3 regions of the Cupriavidus sp. C2SS-8b genome follow, and region 2 is predicted to be linked to each of the others. Evidence: predicted binding sites of a transcription regulator. Region 2 holds the regulator's gene; each other region holds the start of a gene.
What was found. Region 2 encodes NrdR, which represses ribonucleotide reductase genes. Its sites were predicted from a motif close to CACNANATNTNGTG; they were not measured.

Region 1 (10,379 bases), 1.4 Mb from region 2:
TCTTGGCCGGCACCTTGAGCCCTTCATTAATGAGAATGAACTCTTCTTCGGGTGAGTAGAAGCGCTTCAGGCGGCGGATAGGCACGCACACCCAGTGCCCTGATCCTGCTTGATAAGGTAGTGCCGCCAGAACCTCATTTAAGGCTTGTCCTCGCGCGTTGATCTGATGTTCGAGGCCACAAACGACGCCGATCCGATGTCTACGCGCCCACGCGACCAATATCGGCTCCCAGTCGTGTGGAACGCTTACCTCTGGAAAAACAACGAGATCAATCCGCCGATTGTCCTTGCCCCGATAGAGTGAAATCTCGTTTAGAAGACTCGTAAGTTCCTTCAGTCGATCTCGGCTGAGATTTGGTCGGCCTAGGTAACTGGACTCGATATTTGCTGCACTGACAGAAATGTTTGCCAGCGCGACTTGAATGCTGCCGTGAAGATCGGCAGCTCCCGATCCCACGGCGACCACATCGTACTTTGGCACGTTGCTCATTCCTCAAGGTCTACTGGTGCGGACCACTCTACACCGACAACCGGATGTCGATTGATAGCCATGAAGATATCCGATGCCGCATCAAAGGCTGTTTTGGTTCCGAGCCGGAGGACACCGCTGTACGCAAGCAGCATGCACTCGTCGAAGTTGACAAACCTCGGAGAGTATTCAACTTTGCGCCGGTCCATCTTCACTGACAACTTTGTCGCTCGATCGCTCAATGGTCCCGTTAGGTCGTGAAATTCAGCAGTGGTCTACGAACAAAATGGTGCCGCAAGAGATTTGCGCGCCGTAACGTTCCTGAATGGATGCCGTCCACAAGGTCAGAAAGTCCCACATCCTCTGCACAGACCGCATCCGCCATAGCGAGCGAAAGTTGAAAGTGGACCTTGAGATCTGCAACGAGTTGTTGCGTTACCGCTGCATCCTCGGCGCGCACACGTGCGATCTCGGATTTGAGCTGCTTGCTGAAAGCCCGAAGCGTGATCTTGTCATTCGCGATACCTAGCAGAGTAAGCACGCGCTCCCACAAGTCAAAAAACTCGATTGCACTGCGCCCCTTGAAGAATTTCTGCAGGCCCCGGCTGACCTTCCGGTCGGGTGGATCATCTGTCATCAGGTGGAGGATGGTCTGCCTGGCAAGGTGCTTCGCTAGTTCATATCGATTTTCAGAGACCCCCTTGACACTTCTGAACTTGTTTGTCGACCCCTCATAAAGTAGTTCGTAAGCGACGTCCTCCATAGAGTTGTCGGCTTCATCGACCGGGAGAAGCAAAAAGTCGCTGCCGTTTTGTTCCAGTTGCTTCTGAAACTTTTCTAATCCCGCTATTGAATGACGTGCATCGAAATATTGCAGAATGCATTTGGACTGCTGCAACAGAAGACCTGGTCGCGCACTAATCTCAAATGTTCCACCGCCTGCATCATGAAGAATATCAGTCTTAACCAATAGAGATGCAATGAATGCAGCTACCGGATTCTCATTTTTAGCAGACGGATCAGAGGGAAGTGGGACCACGAGCAGAATATCATCAACGTATCGACCATAATAGGCAGGACGAACTCTCTTCAGCACCGCTGAATCAAAGCCTAGCAAATACCAGTTGGCGAGGACTAGGGACGAGCAAAGCCCAATGGGAAGCCCGACCACATCATCACCAATGCCCAGGTGTGTGCGATTTAGGATCGGTGCAATACATGCCCTATAGGACTCATTAATGGACTGAATACAGCGAAGCAACGGATAGGGGTCAGCATCATCCGTCGATAGGTGTTCCCCGGTTGCATCAAGGGCAGCACCGACTTCGTCAAAATCGATGCTAACCCTGTAGTAATATTCCTGCAAATCAAGACCCAAGATCGCTACATTGCGCTGCTCATCGATGAGCAGCTTCTTGGCCCTGCGAATACCAGTGTCGCGCCATTGCGCATATTGTTCGTGATACTTGGTGAATAGCGCAAGAGAATCATCGTCCGCATCATGGAGGTGGCTTGATAATCGCGACCCACAGCACTCCCCACCTAGCGCATTATCCAAAATTCGCCCTTCCAGCATAATCCAAAGGACGGCGACAAGATGAAGTTCAATAGGGCCATCGAAGAAAAAATTGACCCTATCAACGTCGATGGTCGCAGCGGTTGTCACATTTGTGATAAACCGTCCTTGTTGTGGTTGAGCATCGGATCGGTCTTGTGTCCCCGGTTTGAGCTTTTTTGGTGCCAGTCGGTATCCGATGCCTTTCAGCCAGCGTCGAAACTCGCGATCCGACGACGGCCGATCTGCATTTACAACCCTGTACACGGAGGCAAGCTTCTCTTCGAAGTCTTCGGCGCACTCGAAAGCCGCGAGCCTTGCACGCAACCGGAGATCTGTCTTGTCATAGTAGACCAGGCTTTTCAGCTTCCGATAGGCAAGATTAACCTGTGCTTCGGTTACGCGCATTTTATCGACTCTCAGTCATTTCCGTATTCCCCCTCACATATCTGCATCGCACTCACGCCATTCAAGACCCAACTCCGAGATCGCATTAGCCGGCTCACCTTTGGCGTGCAATTCAAAATGACCCGGCAATGCCTTCTGAGGCGAACATTTCGCGGGTACTCTGCGGCTGTAGTTGCGCGACAGTGGAAGCTCTCATACTGCCTCATTAGAATTTTTCGGCAGGTCGCTTGATGCAATGGAAACCAAATGGTAACCCAATCAAGGTCTGTTTTCTTGTCACGGCATACCGTAGCCGATGGCAAAGCGGGGCGCCCGCGCAACGATCAAAGTTCTGCAGTAGTTGCACGGGGATCGGAAGTGTGGGATGTCAGTCCCAAGATGTTCACCTGGACTTTGAGACTGCCTCCATATCAAGAAAAATGGGAGCCAGTGGCTCCCATTTTTCATCAATCAATCTACGACGACGATGCTTGATGATTCCTCAATCCCAGCTCAACGCCCCACCCGTCTGATACTCAATAACCCGCGTCTCAAAGAAGTTCCTCTCCTTCTTCAGATCGATCATCTCGCTCATCCACGGGAACGGATTCTCTTCATTCTGGAACAGCTGATCCAACCCAATCTGCTGGCAACGGCGGTTGCAAATGAAGCGCAGGTACCCCTTGAACATCGGCGCATTCAGCCCCAGCACCCCACGCGGCATCGTGTCCTCGGCATAGCGATACTCCAGATCCACCGCCTTCTTGAACAGTTCGGTGATCTCGGCCTTGAATTCAGCCGTCCACAGATGCGGATTCTCCAGCTTGATCTGATTAATCAGGTCGATACCAAAATTGCAGTGCAGCGACTCATCCCGCAGGATGTACTGATACTGCTCCGCAGCCCCAGTCATCTTGTTCTGCCGCCCCATCGCCAGAATCTGCGTAAAGCCCACATAGAAGAACAGCCCTTCCATGATGCAGGCAAACACGATCAGCGACTTCAGCAACTTCTGGTCATTCTCCGGCGTGCCGGTCTTGAACGACGGATCCGTCAGCGTGTCGATAAACGGGATCAGGAACTCGTCCTTGTCGCGGATCGACTGCACTTCGTGGTACGCGTTGAAGATCTCGGCTTCGTTCAGGCCCAGCGATTCAACGATGTACTGGTAGGCGTGCGTGTGGATGGCCTCTTCAAAGGCCTGGCGCAGCAGGTACTGGCGGCATTCCGGCGCGGTGATCTGGCGGTAGGTGCCCAGCACGATGTTGTTGGCGGCCAGCGAGTCGGCCGTGACGAAGAAGCCCAGGTTGCGCTTGATGATGCGGCGCTCGTCCTCGGTCAGGCCGTTGGGGTCTTTCCACAGGGCGATGTCGCGGGACATGTTGATTTCCTGCGGCATCCAGTGGTTGGCGCAGCCGGCCAGGTACTTTTCCCACGCCCACTTGTACTTGAACGGGACCAGCTGGTTGACGTCGGTCGAGCCGTTGATCACGCGCTTGTCGGCGGCGTTGACGCGGCGGTTGCTCTGCGCGGCGGCGGCGTTGGGGTTGTTGCCCAGGATGCCGGCTTGCGTGGCGCTCGACGGCAGCACGCCTTGCTGGTCAGCGGTAGGAGCCGATGCAGCGGGTTGCAGGGCAGGCTGCGGTGCGGCCTGCGGGGTGGCTTGAACGTCGTCGTCCCAGCTCAGCATGATGTGGTTCTCCGTGATTCGATTGGGGGGCGGCGGTTGGTCAATTTTTGACTTGTGCAACTTCGTGGTTGCGCCGGCCCTCTCCCCCGGCCCCTCTCCCGCAAGCGGGAGAGGGGAGCAAACCGAGGGGTTAGGTAAGGCTTACTGGCAGGCTTCGCACTCGTCAAACCCGGCATCGCCCGGGCGCATCGTGCAGACCGCGCCTTCGGCTTCCGGCATGGCCGGGGCCGATGCCGCTGCGGCGTCCAGGCCGGAGCCGCTGTCGCTACCCGACGACACCGCGTTCAGCGAGCCGCGCGACACGGTGGACTTCTCCACGTGCGTGGCAGCCATCGTGCGCAGGTAGTACGTGGTCTTCAGGCCGCGCAGCCAGGCCAGCTTGTAGGTGTCGTCCAGCTTCTTGCCCGAGGCGCCGGCCATGTAGATGTTCAGGGACTGGGCCTGGTCGATCCACTTCTGGCGGCGGCTGGCGGCTTCGACCAGCCAGCTCGGCTCGACTTCGAACGCGGTGGCGTAGATGTCGCGCAGGTCTTGCGGAATGCGGTCGATGCGCGACAGCGAGCCGTCGAAGTACTTCAGGTCGGCAACCATCACTTCGTCCCACAGGCCGCGTTCCTTCAGGTCGCGCACCAGGTAGTCATTGACCACGGTGAACTCGCCCGACAGGTTCGACTTGACGTACAGGTTCTGGAACGTCGGCTCGATGCACGCGGACACGCCGATGATGTTCGAGATCGTGGCGGTCGGCGCGATCGCGATGCAGTTCGAGTTGCGCATGCCGTGCTGCTTGATGCGGGCACGCAGGCCGCTCCAGTCCATGCTGCTGGACATGTCCACGTCCAGGTAGCCGCCGCGCTCTTCGGCCAGCAGCTTGAGCGAGTCCTGCGGCAGGATGCCGCGGTCCCACAGCGAGCCGGTGTAAGTCTCGTAGCGGCCACGCTCTTCGGCCAGCTCGGTCGAGGCCTGGTAGGCGTAGTAGCACACGGCTTCCATCGAGGTGTCGGCGAACTTCACCGCCGCGTCACTGGCGTACGGCGTGCGCAGCACGTGCAGGCAGTCCTGGAAGCCCATGATGCCCATGCCGACCGGACGGTGGCGCAGGTTGGAGTTGCGGGCCTTCTCGACAGCGTAGTAGTTGATGTCGATGACGTTGTCCAGCATCCGCATGGCGGTGCGGATGGTCTTCTGCAGCTTGGCGTGGTCGAGCACGTAGGAGCCGTCAGCCTGCTTGGCCAGGTGGGCCACCAGGTTCACCGAACCCAGGTTGCACACGGCGATTTCGCTGTCGTTGGTGTTCAGCGTGATTTCCGTGCACAGGTTGGAGCTGTGGACGACGCCGACGTGCTGCTGCGGGCTGCGGATGTTGCAAGGATCCTTGAAGGTGATCCACGGGTGGCCGGTTTCGAACAGCATGCCCAGCATCTTGCGCCAGAGCTGCATGGCCGGCACCTTCTTGAACAGCTTCAGTTCGCCGGCGGCTGCCTTGGCTTCGTAGCCCAGGTAGGCCTGCTCGAACGCCTTGCCGACCTTGTCGTGCAGGTCCGGGCAGGTCGACGGCGAGAACAGCGTCCAGTCGGCGTTTTCCATCACGCGCTTCATGAACAGGTCCGGAATCCAGTTGGCCGTGTTCATGTCGTGCGTGCGGCGGCGGTCGTCGCCGGTGTTCTTGCGCAGCTCCAGGAATTCTTCGATGTCCAGGTGCCACGTTTCCAGGTAGGCGCAGACCGCGCCCTTGCGCTTGCCGCCCTGGTTCACGGCCACGGCGGTGTCGTTCACCACCTTCAGGAACGGGACCACGCCCTGGCTCTTGCCGTTGGTGCCCTTGATGTGCGAGCCCAGTGCGCGCACGTTGGTCCAGTCATTGCCCAGGCCGCCGGCAAACTTGGACAGCAGCGCGTTTTCCTTCAGGGCTTCGTAGATGCCTTCCAGGTCGTCCGAGACCGTGGTCAGATAGCACGACGACAGCTGCGAGCGCTGGGTGCCCGAGTTGAACAGGGTCGGCGTGGACGACATGAAGTCGAACGACGACAGCAGCTGGTAGAACTCGATGGCGCGCGCTTCGCGGTCGGTTTCGTTGAGGGCCAGGCCCATGGCGACGCGCATGAAGAATGCCTGCGGCATCTCGATGCGAGTCTCGTCGATGTGCAGGAAGTAGCGGTCATACAGGGTCTGCAGGCCCAGGTAGTTGAACTGGAAATCGCGGCCTGCGTCCAGCGCGGCGCCCAGGCGGGCCAGGTCGAAGGTGGCCAGCTTCTCGTCCAGCAGCTCGGCGGCGATACCGCGGGCGATGAACTTCGGGAAGTACTCGGCGTAACGCGTGGTCATTTCGGCCTGCGTCACTTCGGCACCCAGGATTTCCTTGCGGATGGTGTGCAGCAGGATACGGGCGGTGACCTGGCTGTAGTCCGGGTCCTTTTCGATCAGGGTACGCGCGGCCAGGATGGCGGAGTCGTACACCTGCGTCATCGGCACGCCTTCGTACAGGTTCTTCAGCGTTTCCTTCAGGATCGGCTCGGCGCTCACGGCCTTGCCCAGGCCGGCGCAGGCGTTGTCGAGCAGGGCGTGCAGCGCGACGATGTCCAGCGGCTTGGTTACGCCGCCGTCAGTCACGTTGAACTGGATGCCGGCTTCCTGCACGCGGGCCACGGCCTGCGCGCTGGCGCTGGCGCGCTCCTGGGCGCGCTTTTCGCGGTACAGCACGTAGGAACGGGCCACTTCATGCTCGCCCGAGCGCATCAGGGCCAGCTCAACGTGGTCCTGCACGTCTTCGATATGGATGGCGCCACCGCTCGGGCGGCTGCGCACCAGTGCGCGCACCACGTTCTGCGTCAGTTGCTCGACGATCTCGCGCACGCGGGCGGAGGCCGCCCCCTGCCCTCCGTTCACGGCGAGGAAGGCCTTGGTCATGGCGACGTTGATCTTGGACGGCTCGAACGCCACCACGGCGCCGTTGCGGCGGATGATCTTGTAATCCTGGTAGTTCGTCGTGCCGGCTTGGGCGGCGGGGGCCTGCTGCGCGGTACCTGCAATACCGGCGGCGCCCGCTGCGCCCGTGGTGATTTCGTTCTGGGCCGTTTGCATATAGGAACTCCTGTTTTTAGCCTGTTTTAAGAGACAAAAGAGTCCCTGGCGAAATGGGCTGCGAAAGTGTCCTGCCGCTCATGGAAGGTGACGGGACTGACTGCCGTTTGCTAAACATTTCGCCAGGGACTCTTATGATGCGCCGACCCCACATCAGGGTTTCAACCACTATCGCCACGTCTGCGACAGCAACCCTTCACTGCTAGGCCAGCTCCCCGGATCAACTACTAGATATAGTGGTCACTGCGGAAAACTGGGCTAAGTATAGTGAAAGAAATCCGGATGACCAGTCTTGACAAGCGTGCTTGCGACACCCGGATGACAAGTGCGGCAGCGCCACATTCCCGGGAACCGCGCTACGACAAGGGCTCGCGCCAAGTCGTGCGCAGACGCACATTTTTTGGAAATTTTTTTTATCCGGGCGGCGCGTCCGATAGCCCCACACCGACGTGGGGATTTGGCATGTGACATCGCGCCGACATGGTGCTGTGACAGCCCCTCGGCGGCCCCGCAAGCACCTTAACTGTGCGAGGGGCGGAAGGGTAACAGGTTTTCCGGAACGTCGGCGAGACGCGCGAAACGGTCCCAGTCGAAGTGCGGTCCGGGGTCGGTCTTGCGGCCCGGGGCGATGTCGCTGTGGCCGGCAATCGCCTGCACCGGCAAAGTGGCGCGCAGGGCCTTTACCAGGGTGGCGGTGGTGGCGTACTGGGCGGCGGTGAATGGCTGGTCGTCGGCGCCTTCGATCTCGATGCCGACCGAGAAGTCGTTGCAGCGGCCGCGGCCGAAGAAGTCGGACAGCCCCGCGTGCCACGCGCGCTTGCCACACGGCACGAATTGCACGAGTTCGCCATCACGCCGAACCAGAAAGTGGGCGGACACCTGGACCTCGTGGATCGTGGCGAAGAACGGGTGGCGGTCCGGGTCGAGCCGGTTCTGGAAAAAGGCCTCGATATCGCCGCTGCCGAACTGGCCTGGCGGCAGGCTGATGTTGTGCAGCACCACCAGGTCGACGGGCATGCCCGCGGGCCGCTCGTCGTAATTGGGCGATGGCACGCGGCGCGCGGCCGGCACCCAGCCTTCGGCGTCCGGCAGGAAGCTGGCTGGGACGGGGCCGCACGCCGGAGACGTCATGCCGTGCCCTCCCCTTCGTCGCGTTCGTCCCGCCCGTCGCGGATACCAAGCTGCTGGATCCGATAGCGAAGCTGGCGCAGGTTCAGGCCCAGCAGCGGCGCTGCGGCCGTGCGGTTAAAGCTGGTCTGCGCCAGCGCCTGCAGGATGATCTCGCGCTCGACCTTCTCGAGCCGGGCTTGCAGGTCGATCGGAAACGCCACGCCGCGGCAGGCACGCTCGGCGGCATCGGGCACGTCTTCAGCCACGGCCACGGCTTCCGCCTCCGGCGTTGCTGCAGTCTGCTGCGGCACGATCGGCATGGGGACCGGGGCGGGCTCGGCCGGCACGATGCCCGCCGGCATCCCGCCGCCGGCCCACGGTGTGTACGGGGTCAGTGGCGACGGCGCCGCACGCAGCGCCGCGCGTTCCATATTGGCGTCGAGCGGGCCCAGGTCGGCCACCTGGATATCTTCGGACTCGGCAAACGCGTAGGCGCGTTCGAGCAGGTTTTCCAGCTCGCGCACATTGCCCGGGAACGGATAGGCCACCAGCCTTTCCAGCGCGGCCTGCGACAGGCGGCGCGGACGGGGGTCGCCATAGCGCACAGCCAGGTGTTCGAGGATGGCGCGCGCAAGCACGGGGATATCCTCGGCACGCTCGCGCAGCGTCGGCATGCGGAGTTCGAGCACATTGAGCCGGTAGTACAAGTCCTGCCGGAACTGGCCAGCCGCGACCATGGCGGCGAGATCCTTGTGGCTCGCGCACATCACGCGCACATCGACAGCATCTTCGCGCGTGGCGCCGATCTTGCGCACGCGGCGCTCCTGCAGCGCGCGCAGCAGCTTGACCTGCATGGCCAGCGGCAGGTCGGCCACCTCGTCGAGCAGCAGCGTGCCGCCGTTGGCCGACTGGAAGAAGCCGCCGCGCTCGCCGTCGGCGCCGGTGAACGCGCCTTTGACGTGGCCGAAGAACTCGGACTCCATCAGGTTTTCGGGGATGGCGCCGCAGTTCACCGCCACGAACGGATGCGCGGCGCGCGCGCTGGTGGCGTGGATGGCGTGCGCGGCGCGCTCCTTGCCGCTGCCCGACTCGCCGCTGATCACCACCGGCGCCATGCTGCGCGCCAGCCGCGAGAGCGAGCGACGCACCTCCTGCATGGCCGGCGAGTGGCCGGGCAGCAGCGCGGCGGCGCGGTCGGCGCCCAGGCTGGCATCGGCACTGGCGGCGGCGTCCTGGTCTTCGCGCGCCTGCTGGCGGCCCAGCGCGTTCATCACCAGGCTGCGCAACTGGTCCAGCGACACCGGCTTGGCGATGTAGTCGAACGCGCCGGCCTTGAGCGCTTCGACGGCGTTGTCGGCGCTGCCGTAGGCCGTGATGACGGCCACGGGCACGCGTTCCGGGGAAGCCGACAGCTGCCGCACGATCTCGATGCCCAGCCCATCGCCCAGGCGCATGTCGGTCAGCACCAGGCTGTAGCGACGCTGCGCGAGCTTTTCGCGCGCTTCGGCCAGCGAGCCGGCCAGCACCACGTCATGCCCCATGCGGCGGATGGAAATATCCAGCAGCTCGCGCAGGTCTGCCTCGTCATCGATGACGAGGATCGGGTCAGGGCCGGGCGTTCTGGGTGGCATGGAGTGGCGTGTCAGGTGCGGAAATTCAATGGATCTGCGTGTCTGCCTGCATCGCATCGCCAGTGTCGATGCGCAGCGTCAGCACGAAGGCCTTGGCGGGCAGTGTATCGCGCGGTGCAGCCAGCAGGCCGGTGCGCGCGAGCAGGTCATCCAGCGCGATGGTGCCGTAGCGGACCTGTGCGTCGTTGGCGCCGCACAGCTCGCGCGCCATGAACAGGCCCAGCCCGGTGCCTTGCGCGTTGCTGGTGAAGAACGGCTCGAACAGGCTGCGCTGGTGTTCGCGCGGAATCTCGGTGCCGTCGTTCCAGACGATCAGCTCGGCATGGTGCTGGTCCAGCGCGTGCGCGAGCAGGCGGATGGCGCCCGGCAGGCGGCTGCAGTAGCGCCATGCGTTGTCGAGCAGGTTGCCGAGCACCTGCTGGAGCTGCGAGGTGTCGAAGACCACCGGCTGCGCCA
Region 2 (10,379 bases):
GGAGCCGACCGGGGTGCTGCTCTGCCAATGCACGCCGTAGTACAGCACGATGCCGAGCAGCAGGTGCATGAAGAGCGCGAGCAGGAAGGAACGCAGGGTTCCCCGCTCCTTCACCGGCTGGTAAGGAAAGGCGGCAGCGGTCGTCATGGGGCGCGGCATTCGGACAGGCATCTCACGCAGCGGGCGCGTTCTACTTGGATTTCACCATCAGGCCGACACGCTTGATGCCGTCGGCCTTGAGCACGGACATGACATCGAGCACGGACTCGTATTTGACCGAGCGGTCCGCGGCGATCACGACCGGCTGGTCCGGGTTCTCGTTCTGGCGCTGGTGCACGAAATCGAGCAAGCCGTTCTTGTCGAGCTTGCGCTCGAACGAATTGCCGGCGTTGTCCTTTCCGCTCGCAGTCAGCGCACCGTCTTCGTGCACGGTCACGACAATCGGAGGCGCCTTCTGTTGCGGCGTGGCGTTGGCCACGGTGGGCAGGTCGACGACGGCGGGGCTGACGATAGGTGCCGCCACCATGAAGATGACCAGCAGCACGAGCATCACGTCGATATACGGTACGACGTTGATCTCGGCACTGGCCCGGCGGCGGGATCCGCCGCGGCGCTGAATGGCTGCCATTGCTGGGCTCCTGGTCGTTCAGTCGTTCAGCGGGTCTGCCGCTGCAGGATGTTCAGGAATTCTTCCATGAAGCTTTCGAACCGGATCGCCAGCCGATCGATCTCGGTGGCGTAGCGGTTATAGGCAATCACGGCCGGAATCGCGGCGAACAGGCCGATTGCGGTAGCCACCAATGCTTCGGCGATGCCGGGCGCCACCGATGCCAGCGTCGCCTGCTGCACATTGGACAGGCCACGGAACGCGTTCATGATCCCCCACACGGTACCGAACAGGCCGATATAGGGACTGACCGAGCCGACCGAGGCCAGGAACGGCAGGTGCGATTCCAGCACGTCCATCTCGCGCTGGTAGGCTGCGCGCATGGCGCGGCGGGCGGCGTCGAGCAGCGCGCTCGCTTCATTGCCGCGCTCGCGCGCCTTGAGGAACTCGCCCATGCCCGATTCGAAAATCCGCTCGAGCGCGCCGGTGTTGTGCCGGTTGTTCGCCGCACTGTTATAGAGCGCCTGCAGGTCGCCGCCGGCCCAGAAGTCGCGCTCGAACCCTTCCGTCTGCGTGCGCGCCGAGCGCAGCGCCAGGTGCTTGCGGAAGATATATGTCCAGGAGAACAGCGACATGACGAGCAGCAGCGCCATGACGGCCTGGGCGAGCAGGCTGGCGTGCAGCACCAGCGTAATGATCGACAGGTCTTGCGTGACGGTCACGGGATTCATCGGGCGGCCTTGATGGTTGCCAGGACAGGGGCGGGAATGGGAGACGGACGAAAAGTGCTTCGATCGACACAGCCAACGCGAATCTGGCCGCTGGCGAGCAACGTCTCGGCGCGCCAGGCCTCTTGCGCGAACTGCACCGAGGCCGGCCCTACACGTTCGATGCGCGTGCGGATCTCAAGCTGGTCGTCGAGCCGGGCGGGCGCATTGTAGTCCACTGCCGTGCTGCGGACGATAAAGACCACGCCGGCCTCATCTGCCAGCGCCTGCTGTTCGACACCCAGCGAGCGCAGCCACTCGGTCCGGGCGCGCTCGAAGAACTTGAGATAGTTGGCGTAAAACACTACGCCGCCGGCGTCGGTGTCTTCCCAGTACACCCGCAGGGTCCAGGCAAAGTTTGTCATGGCCGGGATTGTAACGGACAGCGAGACAGCTTCGGTGTTAACCCGCAGGACGAGTTTGCAACAGCAAGTTGCGGGCCGCACCGGGCCTGGCGTTGCGGGCCATGGGGCGCGGCTTGCGGCAAATCCCCGCCTCACGCTACACTGCGCCCAACCATTCCATCTTGCGCGACTGGCGATGTCAGTGGGTACTACCACGAGGAAGCGCAAGTTCTCTGGCGTGAAGTTTCAAGCGCCTGCCGCTCGCCTGGGCAGCGAATGGGAAGCAGGGTGCGCCCTGCGCCGACGGTTCGTATGGTTCCGCCGGTGCCGGCCGCCAATCGCTTTCCCCGCGCGCCCTACCCCGATGCAGTAATCGGATTCCCTTTTTTCAGACGAGTTTCGCCATGTTCGAACGCAGCCGCTATACGATCGACCAGATCGACCCCGAGGTCTTTGCCGCTATCCAGAAGGAAAACCAGCGCCAGGAAGACCACATCGAACTGATCGCCTCCGAAAACTACACCTCGCCGGCCGTGATGGCCGCGCAAGGCTCGCAACTGACCAACAAGTACGCCGAAGGCTATCCCGGCAAGCGCTACTACGGTGGCTGCGAGTACGTCGACATCGTCGAGCAGCTCGCCATCGACCGCGTCAAGCAACTGTTCGGCGCCGAAGCCGCCAACGTGCAGCCGAACTCGGGTTCGCAGGCCAACCAGGGCGTGTTCTTCGCCGTGCTGAAGCCGGGGGACACCATCATGGGCATGAGCCTGGCCGAAGGCGGCCACCTGACCCACGGCATGGCCCTGAACATGAGCGGCAAGTGGTTCAACGTAGTCAGCTACGGCCTGAACGCGCAGGAAGACATCGACTACGACGCGCTGGAAAAACTGGCGCAAGAGAAGAAGCCGAAGCTGATCATCGCCGGCGCCTCGGCCTTCGCGCTGCGCATCGACTTCGAGCGCATCAGCAAGGTTGCCAAGTCGATCGGTGCCTACTTCATGGTCGACATGGCCCACTACGCCGGCCTGATCGCCGCGGGCGTCTACCCGAACCCGGTGCCGCACGCCGACTTCGTCACCACCACGACGCACAAGAGCCTGCGCGGCCCGCGCGGCGGCGTGATCCTGATGAAGGCCGAGCATGAGAAGGCCATCAACTCGTCGATCTTCCCGGGCATCCAGGGTGGTCCGCTGATGCACGTGATCGCCGGCAAGGCCGTGGCGTTCAAGGAAGCGCTGACGCCGGAGTTCAAGGCCTACCAGGAACAAGTGGTCAAGAACGCCGCCGTGCTGGCCGAAACGCTGATCGCACGCGGTCTGCGCATTGTCTCGGGCCGCACCGAAAGCCACGTGATGCTGGTCGACCTGCGCGCCAAGAACATCACCGGCAAGGAAGCCGAGCGCATCCTGGGTGAAGCGCACCTGACCGTGAACAAGAACGCCATCCCGAACGATCCGGAAAAGCCGTTCGTGACCTCGGGTATCCGCGTTGGCTCGCCGGCCATGACCACGCGCGGCTTCAAGGAAGAAGAAGCGCGCATCGTCGGCAACCTGATCGCCGACGTGCTGGACAACCCGCACGACGCCGGCAACATCGCCAGCGTGCGCGAGCAGGTGTCGGCACTGACCAAGCGTTTCCCGGTCTACGGCTGATGCCGCGCAAGGCCGCCCGCAAGGGCGGCCGGCAGCCCCGCAGGCGCGCCCTCGTGCCGCTTGCGGGCCTCGCCAACCCGCCCGGTTGCCGCAGAAGGACAAGATACCAAGGCGACGGGGCTTTACTCTGAAGGTGGTCAGGCATGAAATGCCCCTTTTGCGGACATTCCAATACCCAGGTGCTCGACACGCGCATGTCGGAAGACGGCGACGCCGTGCGCCGGCGCCGACGCTGCGAAGCCTGCGACCGCCGCTTCACCACCTACGAACGGATCGAACTGTTCTTCCCGGCCATCGTCAAGAAGAACGGCTCGCGCGTGGACTACAGCCGCGCCAAGCTGAAGGATTCGATGCGCCTGGCGCTGCGCAAGCGCCCGGTCTCCGCCGAAGCCATCGACGAAGCCATCACCCGCATTGAAGAAAAGCTGCTGGCGCTTGGCGAGAAAGAAATTCCGAGCAGCCAGGTCGGTGAACTCGTCATGCGCGAACTGCGCAAGCTCGACAAGATCGCCTATATCCGCTTTGCTTCCGTGTACCGCAGCTTCGAGGACGTCGCCGAGTTTTCCGATGTGCTGGCCGAGGTCACGGCAGGAAACAGCAAGCGCTAGCCAGCGTTCAGCGTTCTCAGCAATTCTGCAGATACGCCGCCGGATTCGCGCCGCCTGGCGCCCCGGAACGCATGTTCAGGCGCATGCTGCCGTCCTCTGGTCGATACGGCCTCATTTCCTGAATATCGAGGGCACGTAAGGGCCGCGTCTCGCAACCAAATTTGCCAGTTTCACTACGTTTGTCCACGGATTGGCGCTGTGCAGCGCGGTACCTTGATGGCCTCACCGCCATCCTCACCGCGCCATGCAGCCTCGCCTTCGCCCGCTCCATTCCTGTTGCCGTTACGGCCGCGGCTATGTCCTGGCCGAGTCGCTCTGCGCCCTGCTGATCGTCAGCGCCGGCCTGATCCCGCTGGCCAGTGTGGGGACCACGGCACTGGCACGGCTGCGCGGCCATGAGCAACTCGCCCACGCCATGCGAACCACCGGAGAAATCGCGGAAATCGCGGCGCTGGGCATGGCTCCGATGAACCGGCCCGATCCGGCGTCCGCCGAAGGCTGTGGGCAAACCCCATGCGCGCTGACCCGCAAGCTGGCGATTGCCAGGCTGGCAGTTGGCGCCGCGGACTCCCCGGCGACGTTGCGCGGCATCGCACTGTGGATACAGCCATGAGATCACGTCTTGCACAGGGCCATTTACGCCTTCTGCCGGCGCAGGGCTTCACGCTGACAGAAATGATGGTCGGCCTGGCACTGGGGCTGGTGGTCACCGCAGTCGCCGGCACCGCATTCCTGCTATGCCGCGCGGCCTATCTCGCCACCGCGGAGCGCGCCTTGCTGGAAGAACGTGGGCAGCGCGCGCTGAGTATTCTTTCCCTCCTGATCCGGCAAGGCGGCTGGCGGCCGGATCCGGCCGCCAGGGCGCCGGCCACGCCCGCGATCAGCGGTGCGGACGATTGCGGCCAGCCGTCCATGGCTTCCATCCCGGCCTGCGGTAAATCGGGTATCGGCGGCAGCGACGTTTTGCTGGTCCGCTTCAGCGGCAGCAGCCATGCGCGCGAACGCACCATGCCCGACCAGACGATGATCGACTGCAGCGGGTGGACCTCCGGCGCGATGGTGCGTGGCGTGGAATCGATGCAGATTCGTTACGCCATGGAGTCCCGCAGCAGTGGGCCATCCGACACCTTCCTGCGCGCGGACCAGGTCAGCGCCATGGGCGACGACGCATGGCACCGTGTGGTGGCGGTGCAGGTGGCACTGGCCTTCCGCCTGGAGCGTCGCGGGGCTGCCACGGCGGGCATGCCGGCAACGACCGCCTATGCGTACGTCGACAACGCGATGGCTGACGTTTTCGACAGGCTCCCCGGACATGACCGGAACGCGTGGCGGATCTTCGCCACGACCATCCGCCTGCGCAATGCTCCGCGCTGCCAGGAGACATTGTGCTAGCCAGGATCATGTTCCGCATCCACAGAATCCATGGCGGCGCGACGCTGCTGTTCGCTGCAACGCTCCTGCTGCTCGCGGTGTTCAGCGCAGCGGCCGCACTGCAGTTCCTGCTCTCCACGCGCCAGCTCGCCACCTTGCAGCTCGATCGCGAAATCGCCTTCCGCGCGGCGGAAGTGGCGCTGCTCGATGGCGAAGCGGACGTGTTGACAGCCGCCGCAGGCAGCGGCCCGCGCGGCCGTCTCGAGCCGCTGCCGGCAAGCGGGACTTGCGGCTCGGGCATGCAGGCCGGGGTCTGCGTCCCGGCCCCCGATAGCATGCCCGTATGGCAAGCCTGGCTGTCGGGCACAGGATCCCCCGATGATGTCGGCGTGCCGTTCGGCACGTTCACAGGCAAGGCGATGCCTGGGTTGCCGGAAGGCATCGCCGGAACGGCCATCGCGCCGCGCTATGTCGCCGAGCTGATCGGCGACATAGCGGCCTTCGACGGTTACGGTCAGGAACGGCCCGCAACGCGCTTCCGTGTCACGGCAATCGGCTTCGGCCGCAGCCGGGATACGACCGCCGTAGTCCAGAGCGTGATTCAGCCATGAGCCCGCACCGCATGATTGTCCTTGTCCTGGCCTGGCTCTTGCCGCTTTCTGGGACAGCCTGGGCCGGCACGGTTCCGGACCTTCCCGCCGGCAATCTTCCCCTGGCCTATCAGCTTCGAAACGGCGCTTACCCCTGGACCGGCCGCCTTGATGCACTTGGATGGAGTCCGCAGCAGCAGCCCACGGGACCGGTATCCCACGCACGACTCTGGGAGGCCGGCGCATCGCTCGATGCGAACCCGGTGGCATCCCGGCGTCTTTACACGTCGATCGCCCCGACCGGCCCGGAGCCGGAACGCCTGGTACCGCTGCAGGAGTCCGCACGCGATGCGGCAAGCCCGCCCGCAATGGCACCGGAAGCGGGAAACGGCGTATCCGGGCAGGACAAGCTGGCATGGCTGCGCGGCGAACGCACCAACGCCGCCTTGCGTCCGCGCGAAACGCGCATGGCCAATGCCCGCGGCGCACGCTTGCTCGTCGTTCGTCCACCGGCCTGGCAACCGGGCAAATCCGGCCATGCCGCGTTCCGGGAGCGATATGGCAAGCGGCCACATATGGTCTGGCTCGGCACCACGGACGCCTCGCTGCATGGGTTCGATGCGATCGATGGCAAGGAGCTTGCCGCCTACCTGCCGCGGACTTTGCTGGCGCAGGCGCTCGACATGGCCGACCCGAAGAGTTCGCTCGCACCCGTACCCTGCCCCCGTCCGGAGGCCGCCGACGTCGTGATCCATCGGGAATGGCGCACCGTGCTGCTATGTGCTATCCCGGCCAAGGCTGAAGGGGATAGCGCGCCCGGCATCTTTGCGCTCGATATCACCGCCCCGACAGATCTGGCGCCGATCGCGCTTCAATGGGAAATCACCGCAACGCCTGCCCTGCCGCTTTCCGCCCGCGGCCCGGTACGCGCCGCCGCCTTTGCCGGGGACGAAGGGCTGCGGTGGTTCGCCGTCACGACCGTCGAAGCACGCGCCGACAGCCCGGCATCCCGACCGGGCCTGGCCCTGATACCACTGGAAGGCGCCGCGGCGGATGCCGCGCTGACCTGGCCGCTGCCAGAACGCGATTGCACCGGCGCCCCGGTGACATCGGCACTAACGGGCGTGAGCGTCCTGAGCGGCATGACAGGCGGGGCGCTCGCCATTTATGCCACCGACGACAGTGGCCAGTTGTGGCACTTCCCGTTAGCCGATGCCACCGGACGTCTCAAGCCGGGAACCCCAACGTGCCGGCACAAGCTGCCCGTGACCGCCCGGACAGACAACGCGGAGCCGCCGTTGCAATTGGGAGGGTCAAGCGCCGCCCTCATCGTCTATGGCCAGGGCAGCGAAATCGCGGCTATCCCGGCCCGGACGGGCGGGACCCCGACCCGCATCGTGGCCGAGCCCGCGGACGGAGGATTCCTGCTGCGCGCCTTGCCAGGCCAGGGCGGCACAAGCGACCAGGCCGGCTGGCAGCTGACACTGCCGCATCCGGGCGAACAACTTGAGATGCTGAGCGACGTGTTTCCCGGCTATCTCCACTTCACGACCCGCGCCGCAGACGGCCTTCAGCGGGCCTATCTTGTGCTCGCATCGACCGGTGAATCCGCGGGCCGCAACCGGGAAGATGCGCCGATGCAGGCGTTCGTGACTGGACAGGCAGCCGTCCCCGAAGGCGACTTCGTCCTGACGAGCACACCCAGACCCGGCCCGCCTCAGGCCGCCGGCACAAGCAGCGCGCAAGCGCACACGGTCACGCTGTGGTCCGTAGACCGGAACACCGCCCAGCCGCTGACAACCACCGTCGCGACCCGCCGCACCGGCCGAATCAGCTGGCGTGAAATCATGGCACCCATTCAGCGAGACGCCCCATGAAGAGCAAGATCTGGCCGCAGCACGAGACCGCCGCGCAACGGGCGTTCAGCCTGATCGAGCTGTTGGTCACGCTCGCAATCGTGGCGATCCTCGCCGCCATCGCCGTGCCGACATGGGACCATTACCTGGCACGCGGCTGGCGCGAGCAGGCGCGCGCGGAACTGGTCTCGGCGATGCTGGAGCTCGAGCAGCACGCGATGGCGGCCACGACCTTCGCCCTGCAGCCGGGCAGTGACATCGCCGCCGGAACCTGGCCTCGGCCGGTGCCGCCCGGACCCAATCCGCGCCACCTCCTTACCGCTGTCGCCTGTCCACAAGCCGACCTGGATGCCTGCGTCGAGATCCGCGCGACACCGGTGATGCCAGACCATCGCTGCGGCGTGCTCATCCTGCGCAGCACAGGTCAGCAACTGAACCTGTCGGGGAACATGGCGCAGGCCGCTCAATCCGGACGGGATTGTTGATATGCCTGAATCAGCACGCCATTGTCAGGGCGGCATCACCTTGGCCGAGCTGCTCGTTTGCCTGGCAGTCCTCGCGCTACTGGGAGTGGTCACCTATCACGCCGCCGACGTCCTGATGGCCCGCCAGCAGGTGACGATTGCCGCCGACCGGATGGCGGCATCGCTCGCGCTGGCGCGCAGCGCGGCCATGTCGCGGCGGGTGGAAGTCACCTTGCAGCCGCTCGACGGCCACTTCACGCTCGATCGTGGCTGGCAGCTGGCGGCCACAGACGGGCGCCGGGGACCGGGGCGGGATGCCGTCCTCTCGGTCGTCCAGCTCGATGCGCCGTGCCTGTCCATCACCCTGCGCCAGACCGCGCGCGCCAGCAACGTCCTGCGATTCGCAGCTGTGGGATACTCTCGGTCTGAGCAGGGCGGATTTCAGGCCGCCACTTTCACGCTCAGCTGTCGCGGCGAGCAGCGCCAGGTTCGCATGGGCGCGCAAGGACGTATTCGCCTTTGCACGCCCGGCCACGACAAGGACTGCGAGGCCTCCGGCGAACCCGCCCCGCCCTGACAGCGGCACGCACACCCAACGCCCAGCGAACCCAGCGAACAAGAGTCACCGGCCAAATGTTTTCCGATTCCGACCACGCCGCCATGCAGCAAGCGCTCGCGCTTGCCGCGCGAGGCATGTTCACCACCACCCCCAATCCCCGCGTCGGCTGCGTGCTGAGCAAGAACGGACAGATCATCGGGCAGGGCTTTACCCAGCCGGCCGGCCAGGACCATGCCGAGGTCCAGGCGCTGAAGGACGCGCAAGCGCGCGGCATCGACCCGGCCGGCGCGACCACCTATGTGACGCTGGAGCCGTGCAGCCATTTCGGCCGCACGCCGCCTTGCGCCGACGCGCTGGTGCGGGCCGGCATTGCCCGCGTAGTGGCGGCGATGGAGGACCCCAACCCATCCGTATCGGGCCGCGGCCTGCAGCGGCTGCGCGATGCCGGCATCGATGTGCGGTGCGGGCTGCTGGAAAAGGAGGCACGCGACCTGAATATCGGCTTCGTGTCGCGCATGACGCGCGGGTTGCCGTGGGTACGGGTCAAGGTGGCGGCATCGATGGACGGCGCCACGGCCCTGCACGACGGCACCAGCCAGTGGATCACGGGCCCGGCCGCACGCGACGACGGCCATGCCTGGCGCGCACGCGCCTGCGCCATCCTGACCGGCATCGGCACGGTACGCGACGACAATCCGCAGATGACCGTGCGCGCCATCCCGACGCCGCGCCAGCCGCAGCGCGTGCTGGTGGACTCGCGCCTGGAAGTGCCGCTCGACGCGCGCATCCTGACGCCCGACAGCGGCGACTATGCCAAGCCGGTACTGGTGTTCTGCGCCGTGGACGACCGCGACCGGCGCCACGCGCTGGAGGCCCGCGGTGCCGAGGTGGTGGTCTTGCCGAATCCGCACGGCAAGGTTGAATTGCGCAAGATGATCGAGGAACTCGGCCGCCGCGGCATCAACGAGCTGCATGTCGAAGCCGGCTTCAAACTCAATGGCTCGCTGATCCGCGAGCATTGCGCCGATGAGCTGCTGATCTACCTGGCCCCCAAGCTGCTGGGCGACGCGCAGGGCATGTTCAACCTGCCGCCGCTGCCCCGGCTGCAGGATGCCGCGACATTCCGCTGGCACGACGTGCGCCAGATCGGCGAGGACGTGCGCCTGATCGCGCGCCGCAACGACGCCTGACCCTGCCCGACGGCCTGACATTTACCGACGGCGCGGCAGCCGCGCCGGTTACCAAACCCTGAACTTTCGAGAACGCATCATGTTTACTGGCATTGTGGCGGCCGTTGGCCGCATCGAGACCGTCACCCCGCTCGGCGCTGGCGACGCCGGCGTGCGCCTGCATGTCGCCGCCGGCGGGCTGGACCTCACAGACGTGGTCATCGGCGACAGCATCGCCATCCAGGGCGCGTGCATGACGGTGATCGCCATGACCGCCGACAGCTTCGACGTGGACGTCTCGCGCGAATCGCTGGACAAGACCGTCGGGCTGGAGCGTGCCGGCCGCGTCAACCTGGAAAAGGCACTGACGCTGGCGGACCGGCTCGGCGGCC
Region 3 (10,379 bases), on a different replicon from region 2:
TGGAAAGCCCGGCCATAGCAGGTGATAGCCCTGTATGCGAAAACAGCGTTGTGGAACTAGGTGTACGAGAAGTAGGGCGGGACACGTGAAATCCTGTCTGAAGATGGGGGGACCATCCTCCAAGGCTAAATACTCGTGATCGACCGATAGTGAACCAGTACCGTGAGGGAAAGGCGAAAAGAACCCCGGGAGGGGAGTGAAATAGATCCTGAAACCGCATGCATACAAACAGTCGGAGCCTGGAAACGGGTGACGGCGTACCTTTTGTATAATGGGTCAGCGACTTACATTCAGTGGCAAGCTTAACCGATTAGGGCAGGCGTAGCGAAAGCGAGTCCGAACAGGGCGTTCAGTCGCTGGGTGTAGACCCGAAACCAGATGATCTATCCATGGCCAGGTTGAAGGTGCGGTAACACGTACTGGAGGACCGAACCCACTAACGTTGAAAAGTTAGGGGATGAGCTGTGGATAGGGGTGAAAGGCTAAACAAATCTGGAAATAGCTGGTTCTCTCCGAAAACTATTTAGGTAGTGCCTCGTGTCTCACCTTCGGGGGTAGAGCACTGTCATGGTTGGGGGGTCTATTGCTGATTACCCCGCCATAGCAAACTCCGAATACCGAAGAGTGCAATCACGGGAGACAGACATCGGGTGCTAACGTCCGGTGTCAAGAGGGAAACAACCCAGACCGCCAGCTAAGGTCCCCAAATATAGCTAAGTGGGAAACGAAGTGGGAAGGCTAAAACAGTCAGGAGGTTGGCTTAGAAGCAGCCACCCTTTAAAGAAAGCGTAATAGCTCACTGATCGAGTCGTCCTGCGCGGAAGATGTAACGGGGCTAAGCTATATACCGAAGCTGCGGACGCACAGCAATGTGCGTGGTAGGAGAGCGTTCCGTAAGCCTGTGAAGGTGTCTTGTAAAGGATGCTGGAGGTATCGGAAGTGCGAATGCTGACATGAGTAGCGATAAAGGGGGTGAAAGGCCCCCTCGCCGTAAGCCCAAGGTTTCCTACGCAACGTTCATCGGCGTAGGGTGAGTCGGCCCCTAAGGCGAGGCAGAGATGCGTAGCTGATGGGAAGCAGGTTAATATTCCTGCACCGTCGTATGATGCGATGGGGGGACGGATCGCGGAAGGTTGTCCGGGTGTTGGAAGTCCCGGTCCCTGCATTGGAGAAGGCGCTTAGGCAAATCCGGGCGCGGGATTCAAGGATGTGGGGCGAGCGGCCTAGTGCTGCGAAGCAATTGGAAGTGGTTCCAAGAAAAGCCTCTAAGCTTCAGTCATACGAGACCGTACCGCAAACCGACACAGGTGGGCGAGATGAGTATTCTAAGGCGCTTGAGAGAACTCGGGAGAAGGAACTCGGCAAATTGGTACCGTAACTTCGGGATAAGGTACGCCCTGGTAGCTTGACTGGCCTGCGCCAGAAGGGTGAAGGGGTTGCAATAAAATGGTGGCTGCGACTGTTTAATAAAAACACAGCACTCTGCAAACACGAAAGTGGACGTATAGGGTGTGACGCCTGCCCGGTGCCGGAAGATTAAATGATGGGGTGCAAGCTCTTGATTGAAGTCCCGGTAAACGGCGGCCGTAACTATAACGGTCCTAAGGTAGCGAAATTCCTTGTCGGGTAAGTTCCGACCTGCACGAATGGCGTAACGATGGCCACACTGTCTCCTCCCGAGACTCAGCGAAGTTGAAGTGTTTGTGATGATGCAATCTCCCCGCGGCTAGACGGAAAGACCCCATGAACCTTTACTGTAGCTTTGCATTGGACTTTGAACCGATCTGTGTAGGATAGGTGGGAGGCTTTGAAGCGTGGACGCTAGTCTACGTGGAGCCGTCCTTGAAATACCACCCTGGTTTGTTTGAGGTTCTAACCTTGGCCCGTGAATCCGGGTCGGGGACAGTGCATGGTAGGCAGTTTGACTGGGGCGGTCTCCTCCCAAAGTGTAACGGAGGAGTTCGAAGGTACGCTTGGTACGGTCGGACATCGTACCTAAAGTGCAATGGCAAAAGCGTGCTTAACTGCGAGACCGACAAGTCGAGCAGGTGCGAAAGCAGGACATAGTGATCCGGTGGTTCTGAATGGAAGGGCCATCGCTCAACGGATAAAAGGTACTCTGGGGATAACAGGCTGATACCGCCCAAGAGTTCATATCGACGGCGGTGTTTGGCACCTCGATGTCGGCTCATCTCATCCTGGGGCTGTAGCCGGTCCCAAGGGTATGGCTGTTCGCCATTTAAAGAGGTACGTGAGCTGGGTTTAAAACGTCGTGAGACAGTTTGGTCCCTATCTGCCGTGGGCGTTGGAATCTTGACGGGGGCTGCTCCTAGTACGAGAGGACCGGAGTGGACGTACCGCTGGTGTACCTGTTGTCTCGCCAGAGGCATCGCAGGGTAGCTATGTACGGAAGAGATAACCGCTGAAAGCATCTAAGCGGGAAACTCGCCTGAAGATGAGGATTCCCTGGCGGCTTGACCGCCTTGAAGGGTCGTTCGAGACCAGGACGTTGATAGGCTGGGTGTGGAAGCGCAGTAATGCGTTAAGCTAACCAGTACTAATTGCCCGTAAGGCTTGATCCTATAACCAGTGTGTTTTAGCCTGGTGGGTCGATCGCCTTGTGCCGGCTGATACAGCACAACCCAAGACTACAAAGACTACATCCCGAATTGGTGGCGTTGGACGAACTGCCCAGCGCCACAACCCCTTATGCCTGGTGACCATAGCGAGTTGGAACCACCCCTTCCCATCCCGAACAGGTCCGTGAAACGACTCCGCGCCGATGATAGTGCGGATTACCCGTGTGAAAGTAGGTCATCGCCAGGCTCTTACAATGCAAAACCCCTCGACAGCATGTGCTGCGAGGGGTTTTTGCTTTGCACGTCTAGATAACCGGTTGCCGGCCGCTGACGGCAAGGATGATTGGCCGCCGTCCGACTGAAGAAGTCGATCCGTTTGATCCTGAGCAAGCCTAGATATAGTGTCCGGTGAATAATACGCCCCTACATTTAGTGCTTGAGGGGCGCAATGGGATCGAATTCACACAGGACCCTGGTTGACGTGGAATCGTCCGTCAACGAGTACCTGAACCGAGAGGACTGGCGCGTCAACGCCAATGCCAACCAGGGCTACTCGCTGGGAGGGCTGATCCTCAACGTTGCGGGCAAAGTTACCGCCAATTACTGGCTGTCACATGTCTACGCTCCCGCAGCCGGAACGGCCCATCGCGAGGGCGACCTTCACATCCACGATCTCGACATGCTGTCCGGCTACTGTGCCGGCTGGTCCCTGCGCACGCTGTTGCATGAGGGACTGAATGGCGTGCCCGGCAAGGTAGAGGCCGCACCGCCGCGGCACATGTCGAGCGCGGTCGGCCAGATCGTGAACTTCCTTGGCACCATGCAGAACGAGTGGGCGGGGGCGCAGGCGTTCTCGTCGTTCGATACCTACATGGCCCCCTTCGTGCGCAAGGACAGCATGTCCTACGCCGAGGTCCGGCAACACATGCAGGAACTGATCTACAACCTCAACGTGCCGTCGCGCTGGGGCACGCAGACTCCGTTCACCAACCTCACGTTCGACTGGACCTGCCCAGAAGACCTGCGTGAACAGGTGCCGGTGATCGGCGGCGAGGAAATGCCGTTCCGCTATGGCGACCTGCAGGCCGAGATGGACGTGATCAATCGCGCCTATATCGAAGTCATGACCGAAGGCGATGCCCTTGGCCGCGTCTTCACCTTCCCGATTCCCACCTACAACATCACGCCGGACTTCCCCTGGGAAAGCCAGAATGCCGCGCAGCTGTTCGACATGACGGCCAAGTACGGATTGCCGTATTTCCAGAACTTCGTGAACTCCGAGCTCAAGCCGAACATGGTTCGGTCCATGTGCTGCCGGCTCCAGCTCGATCTGCGCGAACTGCTCAAACGCGGCAACGGCCTGTTCGGCAGCGCGGAGCAGACTGGCTCGCTGGGCGTGGTCACCATCAACTGCGCGCGGCTGGGCTATCTGAATGCAGGCGACGAAGCCGGCCTGTTGCAGCGGCTCGATAACCTGCTCGATATCGGCCGCGATTCGCTCGAAGCCAAGCGCGAGCTGATCCAGAAGCTGATGGACCAGGGCCTGTTCCCGTACACCCGGCGTTACCTCGGCACGCTGCGCAATCACTTCTCGACGCTCGGGGTGAATGGCCTCAACGAGATGATCCGCAACTTCACCGACGATATCCACGACATCACCACGGACTGGGGTCGCGGCTTCGCGCTGCGCGTGCTCGACCATGTGCGCGCGCGCATTGTCGAATACCAGGAAGCGACCGGCCATATGTATAACCTGGAGGCCACGCCGGCCGAGGGCACTACCTATCGCTTCGCGCGGGAGGACCGTAAACGCTGGCCCGGCATTCTGCAGGCCGGTACGGCGGAGCAGCCTTACTACACCAATTCCTCGCAGCTGCCGGCCGGCTTCACCGATGATCCCTTCGAAGCCCTGGCGCAGCAGGAAGCGCTGCAAGCCAAATACACCGGCGGTACCGTGCTGCATCTCTACATGGGCGAGCGCCTGTCCAGCGGCGAGGCTTGCAAGCGCCTGGTACGCCGGGCGCTTGAAAATTTCCGCCTGCCGTACATCACGGTCACGCCCACGTTTTCAATCTGCCCGACGCATGGCTACCTGGCCGGCGAGCACGTCTATTGCCCGAAGTGCGACGAGGATGTTCTCGCCCGCAAACGCCTGCAGCAAGCCGCATGAATTTCCCAACCCCAGCAAGGAGAACCACCATGATCAGCCAACCGCAACGCCTGGAAGCCACCGTAGAACTCGAGGACCATGAACGCCAGCGCTGCGAAGTCTGGACGCGCGTGATGGGTTATCACCGTCCCGTCGCCAGCTTCAACACCGGCAAGAAGGGAGAGCACGCCGAGCGCCGCTTCTTTGCCGAGCAGCGCTGCGCGGCCTGATGCCATGGGTAGCCTGCGCATCGGCGGCCTGACGCCACTGACCAGCATCGACTTTCCCGGCCGGCTTGCCGCGGTGGTGTTCTGTCAGGGTTGCCCGTGGCGCTGCGGCTACTGTCATAACGCCCACCTGATTCCTGCGCGCGGGACCGACCTGCTGCCATGGAATCAGGTGATGGATTTCCTGGCGAACCGGCGTGGCCTGCTGGACGGCGTCGTGTTCTCCGGCGGCGAGCCCACGCTGCAGGCATCGCTGACCGATGCCGTGCGCGAAGTCCGCGCCATGGGTTTCCAGGCGGCTCTGCACACCGCAGGCATGTACCCGGAGCGGCTCGCGTCAGTGCTGCCGCTGATGGACTGGATTGGCCTCGATATCAAGGGGCCTGCACATTGCTACGACGCGATCACAGGCACGCCCGGCGGCGGCTCCCGCGTGATGGCGTCGCTGGATCTTGTCGTCGCGAGCGGCGTGGACTACGAATGCCGCACCACGTGGGATCCGGCGCTGTTCAGCGAAGACGAACTGGACGATCTCGTCGGTACGCTGGCGGCGCGTGGCGTCCGTCATTGGGCTTTGCAGCCGCGTGGCACGGCGGGCAGACCCTGCGTGGCCGCGGCCGATATCGCCCACCGATTGAAAGCCGCGTATCCGCATATCTCCATGCGGCTGCCTGCTGCCTGAGCGACACGACGGCCGTCCTTGCGCCGAACGGCCAAGCGTGTCGCCACGCTGGAATCAAACGCCATTACTCCGGCTGAATTCCCGCTTCCTTGACCACCTTGCCCCACTTCGCGAGGTCCGATTTGATCAACGCCGCATACTCCTGCGGCGTGCCGCCTTGCACGTCGATGCCCGCGGTTTCCAGCTTGGCCCGCACCTCCGGCAGCTTCAGTGCCGCGTTGATCTCTGTGTTCAGCCTGGCCACGATCTCCCTGGGCGTGCCCGCCGGCGCGAGGAAGCCGCCGTTGGTGTTGGCGTCATAGCCCTTGAGCCCTTGTTCCTCGGCGGTGGGGACATTGGGCAACGCCTTGGAACGCTTGCGCGTTGACACGGCAAGCGCGCGCACATTGCCCGATTTCACCTGCTCCTGGATTGCGCTGATGGTGTCGATGTAAAGCACCGTGCGGCCAGCGATCAGGTCGGGATGCGCCGCGGACGAGCCCTTGTAAGGCACCAGCAGCACCGGCGCACCACTGACCATGCGGAACATCTCGGCGGCCATTTCCTGCGCGCTGCCGCGGCCCGACGTGGCCACCTTCGCTTCGGCCGGGTTGGCCTTCATCCAGCTCACCAGCTCGGGCACCGTCTTCGCCGGCAGTTTGGGGTAAGCGGCGAACACCAGCGGGATCTCGTGCGTGTAGACGATCGGCTCGAAGCTCTTCTCAGGGTCCCAGCCGAGATTCTTGAACAGGAACTTGTTGATGTTATGGCTGCCGCCGACGATGCCGATGGTGTAGCCATCGGGCTTGGCATTGGCCAGGACCGCGGTGCCCAGGTTGTTGGAGGCGCCGGGGCGGTTCTCGACGATGAACGGTTGGCCGAACTTTACCGACAGCTTCTCGCCGACGACGCGGGCGATCAGGTCAATGCCGCCGCCGGCCGGCGCGGGGACGATGATGGTGACGGGTCGCGTTGGATAGTTGCCTTGGGCACCGGCCACGCCGGGCGCCATCATGATGGCGGCACAACCGGCCATCGTGCCGATCAGGGTGCTGAATCTGCTTGGGGTGAATCGCATGGGGTGTCTCCGTCTGGATGCTGGTCAACTTCAGTCAACTCTGGTGGCTCCCACGGATGCGAGGCCCGTGGGAATGTGGGCGGGGATGTCAGCCGCGGCCGACGAACGGCATGGCGCTGGCCATGACGGTCATGTTCAGGACATTGGTGTCCAGCGGCAGCGATGCCATGTGGCACACGGCATTGGCCACGTGGCTCGCGTCCATCATTGGTTCGGGCGCGACCGTGCCATTGGCCTGGAGCACGCCGCGCGTCATGCGCTCGGACAACTCGGTCAGCGCATTGCCGATATCGACCTGGCCAGCGGCGATGTTGAAGGCGCGGCCATCGAGCGCCAGCGCCTTGGTCAGGCCCGTGACAGCGTGCTTGCTGGCCGTATAGGGCGCGGTGAACGGCCGCGGCGTATGCGCGGAAATCGAGCCATTGTTGATGATGCGGCCGCCCTGCGGCGACTGGCGCCGCATCAGCGCGAATGCCGCGCGCGCGCACAGGAACACGCCCGTGACGTTGGTGTTGATCACGGCGAACCATTTCTCCAGCGGCAGCTCGTCCATCGGCACAGCGGGTGCGTTGACGCCGGCGTTGTTGAACAGCAGGTCCAGCCGGCCGAACTCGCGCTCGATCGTGTCGAACAGCGCCTGCACGCTCGCAGGGTCGGTCACGTCCGCGGGGACGGCCATCGCGGCCTGGCCGCGTGCTGCGGCTTCGGCCGCCAGCGCCTGCAGCGGCTCGGCACGCCGGCCGGCCAGCACGACGGTCCAGCCGTCTTCCAGCAGCGCGAGCGCGGTGCGGCGGCCTACGCCGCTGCCGGCACCGGTGACCAGGGCGATCTTTCGGGATGCGGTCAAGATGAGCTCCAATGAACAATGAATACTGCGATGTCGGAAGGCAGTGCAGAGTTTGTGTTGTGGTTATCCGCTGATGGTCAGCCTGATATCGCCGATGCCGTCGACGCCAGCATCGATCACATCACCGCGCTGCAACGGCCCGACGCCTGCCGGCGTGCCGGTGAAGATCAGGTCGCCAGGCATCAGCGTGACGGAGCGGGAAAGCATGGCCACCAGCTCGGGCACTCGCCAGAGCAGTCCCGACAGATCGGCACGCTGGCGCTCGGCCCCGTTGACCGACAGGCGGATGGCGCCTGCGCTCGGGTGGCCGCAGCGCGATGCCGGCACGATGGGGCTGCATGGTGCGGAGTGGTCGAAGGCCTTCGCGGGCTCCCACGGGCCACCGGTCTGCTTGGCCTGCTGTTGCAGGTCGCGGCGCGTCATGTCGAGACCGACCGCATAGCCCCAGATATGCGCGCAGGCATCGTCCGGATCGATGTCGCGTCCACCGCGGCCGATCGCCGCGACCAGCTCCACCTCATGGCAAAACTCGTCGGTGGCTGGCGGATGGGGCAAGGCGTCGCCCGCCGCTTCGACGGCGGTTGCCGGCTTCATAAACCACGCAGGCATGTCGCGCGGTGCAGCTTCGTCCGGCGTCCAACGGTAGTTGCGCCCGATGCAGAAGACCCGTGCGACCGGGAAATGCGCGGTGCTGTCCGCGACGGGCAGCGTGCGTGGCGGCAGCGGCGGCACAACGAAATCCATCATGGCGTTCCGGTTCCGAAGATGTTGACTCAGCTTGACTCAGGTGGTCAGGCTCATGGCCGGACGCTCGCCAGCCAGCGCTTGCGCCACGCTGTCCAGCACCATCTGCGCCATGGCGCCGCGCGTCTCCCACGTGGCACTTGCGCGGTGGGCTTGCAGCGTGGTGCGTTCCGATTGGCGAAGCGTCAATGGCACGCGCGGTTCATCGACGAAGACGTCGAGCCCGGCGCCCGCGATGCGGCCCGCTTCGATGGCCTGCGCGAGGTCGGTCTCGTTGACGAGCCGACCGCGTGCCACGTTGACCAGGTAGCCCTGCGGGCCAAGTGCATCGAGCACGCCTGCATCGATGAGCCCCTCGGCCTTGTCGGCGGCCGCGCACAGCACCAGCGCATCGCTTTCGCGCGCCAGTTCAAGCAGGTCGGCGACGTATGCGTGGGGCACGTCGTCCATGGCGCGCAGGTCCGTATAGCGGATCGGGCAACCGAACGCAGCCGCGCGCGTGGCGACGGCACGGCCCACGCGACCCATGCCGACGATGCCGACGCGCATGCCGCTGAAGCGGCGCGCCAGCGGAATCGCGGACGGCGATGGATGCAGTTCCCACTGGCCGTCGCGAACAAAGCGGTCGCCCGCGCAGAGGTTGCGGCAGGCCGCGATCAGCAGGCCGATGGCCAGATCGGCCACATCCTCGGTCAGCGCGCCGAGCGTGGCGGTGACGGGCAGGCCACGCTCGCGGCAATAGGCCAGGTCCACCGCATCGGTGCCCACGCCGTTGACGGCCACGACCTTCAGCGCCGGCAGCTGCTCCAGCATCGCGCGGGAGATTCCGGTGTGGCCTCCCGTGATCACTGCCTCGATGGAGGAGCCTTGCTCTCGCAGCCACGTGGCCTGATCCGGGATTTCGAAGTACTTATGGACTGCGTAGCGCGCGGCAAGCGCCTCATTGGCGGCGGGAATCAAGATTGGATTCAGTTGCAGGATCTGCGGCTTCATGGTCGGTGTCGTGAGGCTTGGAAGAAGTAGGAATATCGTAGGCAATAGTTGATTGATCGCGCAATATTGATATATAAAATCAACATAAATCCGTTTTCAGCGAGTGATTGATGAGTTCATGGATATCGATGGACGAGGCCTGCACACGCCTCGGGGTTCGGCCGCAGACCGTGTATGCCTATGTCAGCCGCGGCAAGATCGAGGTCATGTCCGATCCGGCCGATACGCGCCGCAGCCTGTACCGCGCCGAAGACGTGGCAACGCTCGCCAAACGCAAGCAGGCCGGCCGCAAGCACGAGACCTTGGCCACCAACACGCTGTTCGGCTCGGAGCCCAGCATCCCGACGGCCATTTCCACGTTCGTGCGCGAAAGGCTGTATTACCGCGGTGAGGATGCGGTGGCGCTGGCGGCATCGGCCACCGTGGAAGAGGCGGCGCACCTGCTGTGGGATGCGGACCGGATTGCGGACTTCTCATCGTCGGCACGCGTCGCCCGGCCCGGACGTGTGGCTGCGTTCAAGACCCTCGCGGAACTGGCTGCCACGGGCCATTCCACGCACGGCCGCATGACGCGCGTGCTGCATGGCGAATGCCAGAGCCTGGTCGGGCAAATCGCCAACGCCTTTGGCGCGCAGCCGGGGCAACAGCCATTGCACCTGCGGTTCGCGCAGGGTTGGGGACAGCCGGCGCCGGTGGCCGAACTGCTGCGGACCGCGATGGTTCTGCTGGCCGACCACGAGCTGACGAGTTCGGCGTTTGCGGCGCGCATCGCGGCATCTACCGGCGCCTCGCTGCCGGCTTGCCTGCTGTCCGGCCTGACGACGTTGTCAGGACCGTTGCACGGCGATGCATCGGGACGGGTGAAGGCACTGTTCAGCGAGCTGGAGCGGCAAGGCGAGGACGAGGTCATTGCCCATCACCTGTCGACCGGCCTGCCGCTCGCCGGATTCGGCCATCACCTTTATCCGGAGGGCGATCCGCGCGCGAAGGCGCTTCTGAATTTGTTCGAGCCTCCGCGTGTGATCGCGCGCTTCATCGAGAAAGCAACGCGGCTGACCGGTCTTCAGCCGAACATTGACGTGGCCCTGGCGGCATTGGTGA

Region 1: a site for NrdR is predicted at 7,408-7,421, ahead of ACIGJB_RS14270 (ribonucleoside-diphosphate reductase subunit alpha). Genes of this name have one in related genera too.
Region 3: a site for NrdR is predicted at 2,970-2,983, ahead of ACIGJB_RS27625 (ribonucleoside triphosphate reductase). Genes of this name have one in related genera too.

Annotation. Positions count from the first base shown of each region.
Region 1 is NZ_CP172716.1:3,072,958-3,083,336, forward strand. It holds gene ACIGJB_RS14255 (hypothetical protein) at 1-481, opposite strand, end outside; gene ACIGJB_RS14260 (RNA-directed DNA polymerase) at 720-2,432, opposite strand; gene ACIGJB_RS14265 (ribonucleotide-diphosphate reductase subunit beta) at 2,914-4,101, opposite strand; gene ACIGJB_RS14270 (ribonucleoside-diphosphate reductase subunit alpha) at 4,243-7,182, opposite strand; gene ampD (1,6-anhydro-N-acetylmuramyl-L-alanine amidase AmpD) at 7,702-8,313, opposite strand; gene ACIGJB_RS14280 (sigma-54-dependent transcriptional regulator) at 8,310-9,923, opposite strand; gene ACIGJB_RS14285 (histidine kinase dimerization/phospho-acceptor domain-containing protein) at 9,949-10,379, opposite strand, start outside.
Region 2 is NZ_CP172716.1:802,478-812,856, reverse strand. It holds gene tolA (cell envelope integrity protein TolA) at 1-171, opposite strand, end outside; gene tolR (protein TolR) at 191-628, opposite strand; gene tolQ (protein TolQ) at 655-1,338, opposite strand; gene ybgC (tol-pal system-associated acyl-CoA thioesterase) at 1,335-1,739, opposite strand; ZMP/ZTP riboswitch at 1,895-1,996, shown strand; gene glyA (serine hydroxymethyltransferase) at 2,123-3,370, shown strand; gene nrdR (transcriptional regulator NrdR) at 3,514-3,978, shown strand; gene ACIGJB_RS03670 (hypothetical protein) at 4,223-4,591, shown strand; gene ACIGJB_RS03665 (PilW family protein) at 4,588-5,370, shown strand; gene ACIGJB_RS03660 (pilus assembly PilX family protein) at 5,364-5,960, shown strand; gene ACIGJB_RS03655 (pilus assembly protein) at 5,957-7,816, shown strand; gene ACIGJB_RS03650 (prepilin-type N-terminal cleavage/methylation domain-containing protein) at 7,813-8,280, shown strand; gene ACIGJB_RS03645 (GspH/FimT family pseudopilin) at 8,282-8,836, shown strand; gene ribD (bifunctional diaminohydroxyphosphoribosylaminopyrimidine deaminase/5-amino-6-(5-phosphoribosylamino)uracil reductase RibD) at 8,893-10,008, shown strand; gene ACIGJB_RS03635 (riboflavin synthase) at 10,088-10,379, shown strand, end outside.
Region 3 is NZ_CP172717.1:2,352,969-2,363,347, reverse strand. It holds rRNA gene ACIGJB_RS27635 (23S ribosomal RNA) at 1-2,582, shown strand, start outside; rRNA gene rrf (5S ribosomal RNA) at 2,713-2,826, shown strand; gene ACIGJB_RS27625 (ribonucleoside triphosphate reductase) at 3,028-4,749, shown strand; gene nrdD (anaerobic ribonucleoside-triphosphate reductase) at 4,779-4,958, shown strand; gene ACIGJB_RS27615 (anaerobic ribonucleoside-triphosphate reductase activating protein) at 4,963-5,637, shown strand; gene ACIGJB_RS27610 (Bug family tripartite tricarboxylate transporter substrate binding protein) at 5,702-6,652, opposite strand; gene ACIGJB_RS27605 (SDR family oxidoreductase) at 6,783-7,541, opposite strand; gene ACIGJB_RS27600 (fumarylacetoacetate hydrolase family protein) at 7,605-8,288, opposite strand; gene ACIGJB_RS27595 (2-hydroxyacid dehydrogenase) at 8,325-9,278, opposite strand; gene ACIGJB_RS27590 (citrate synthase) at 9,389-10,379, shown strand, end outside.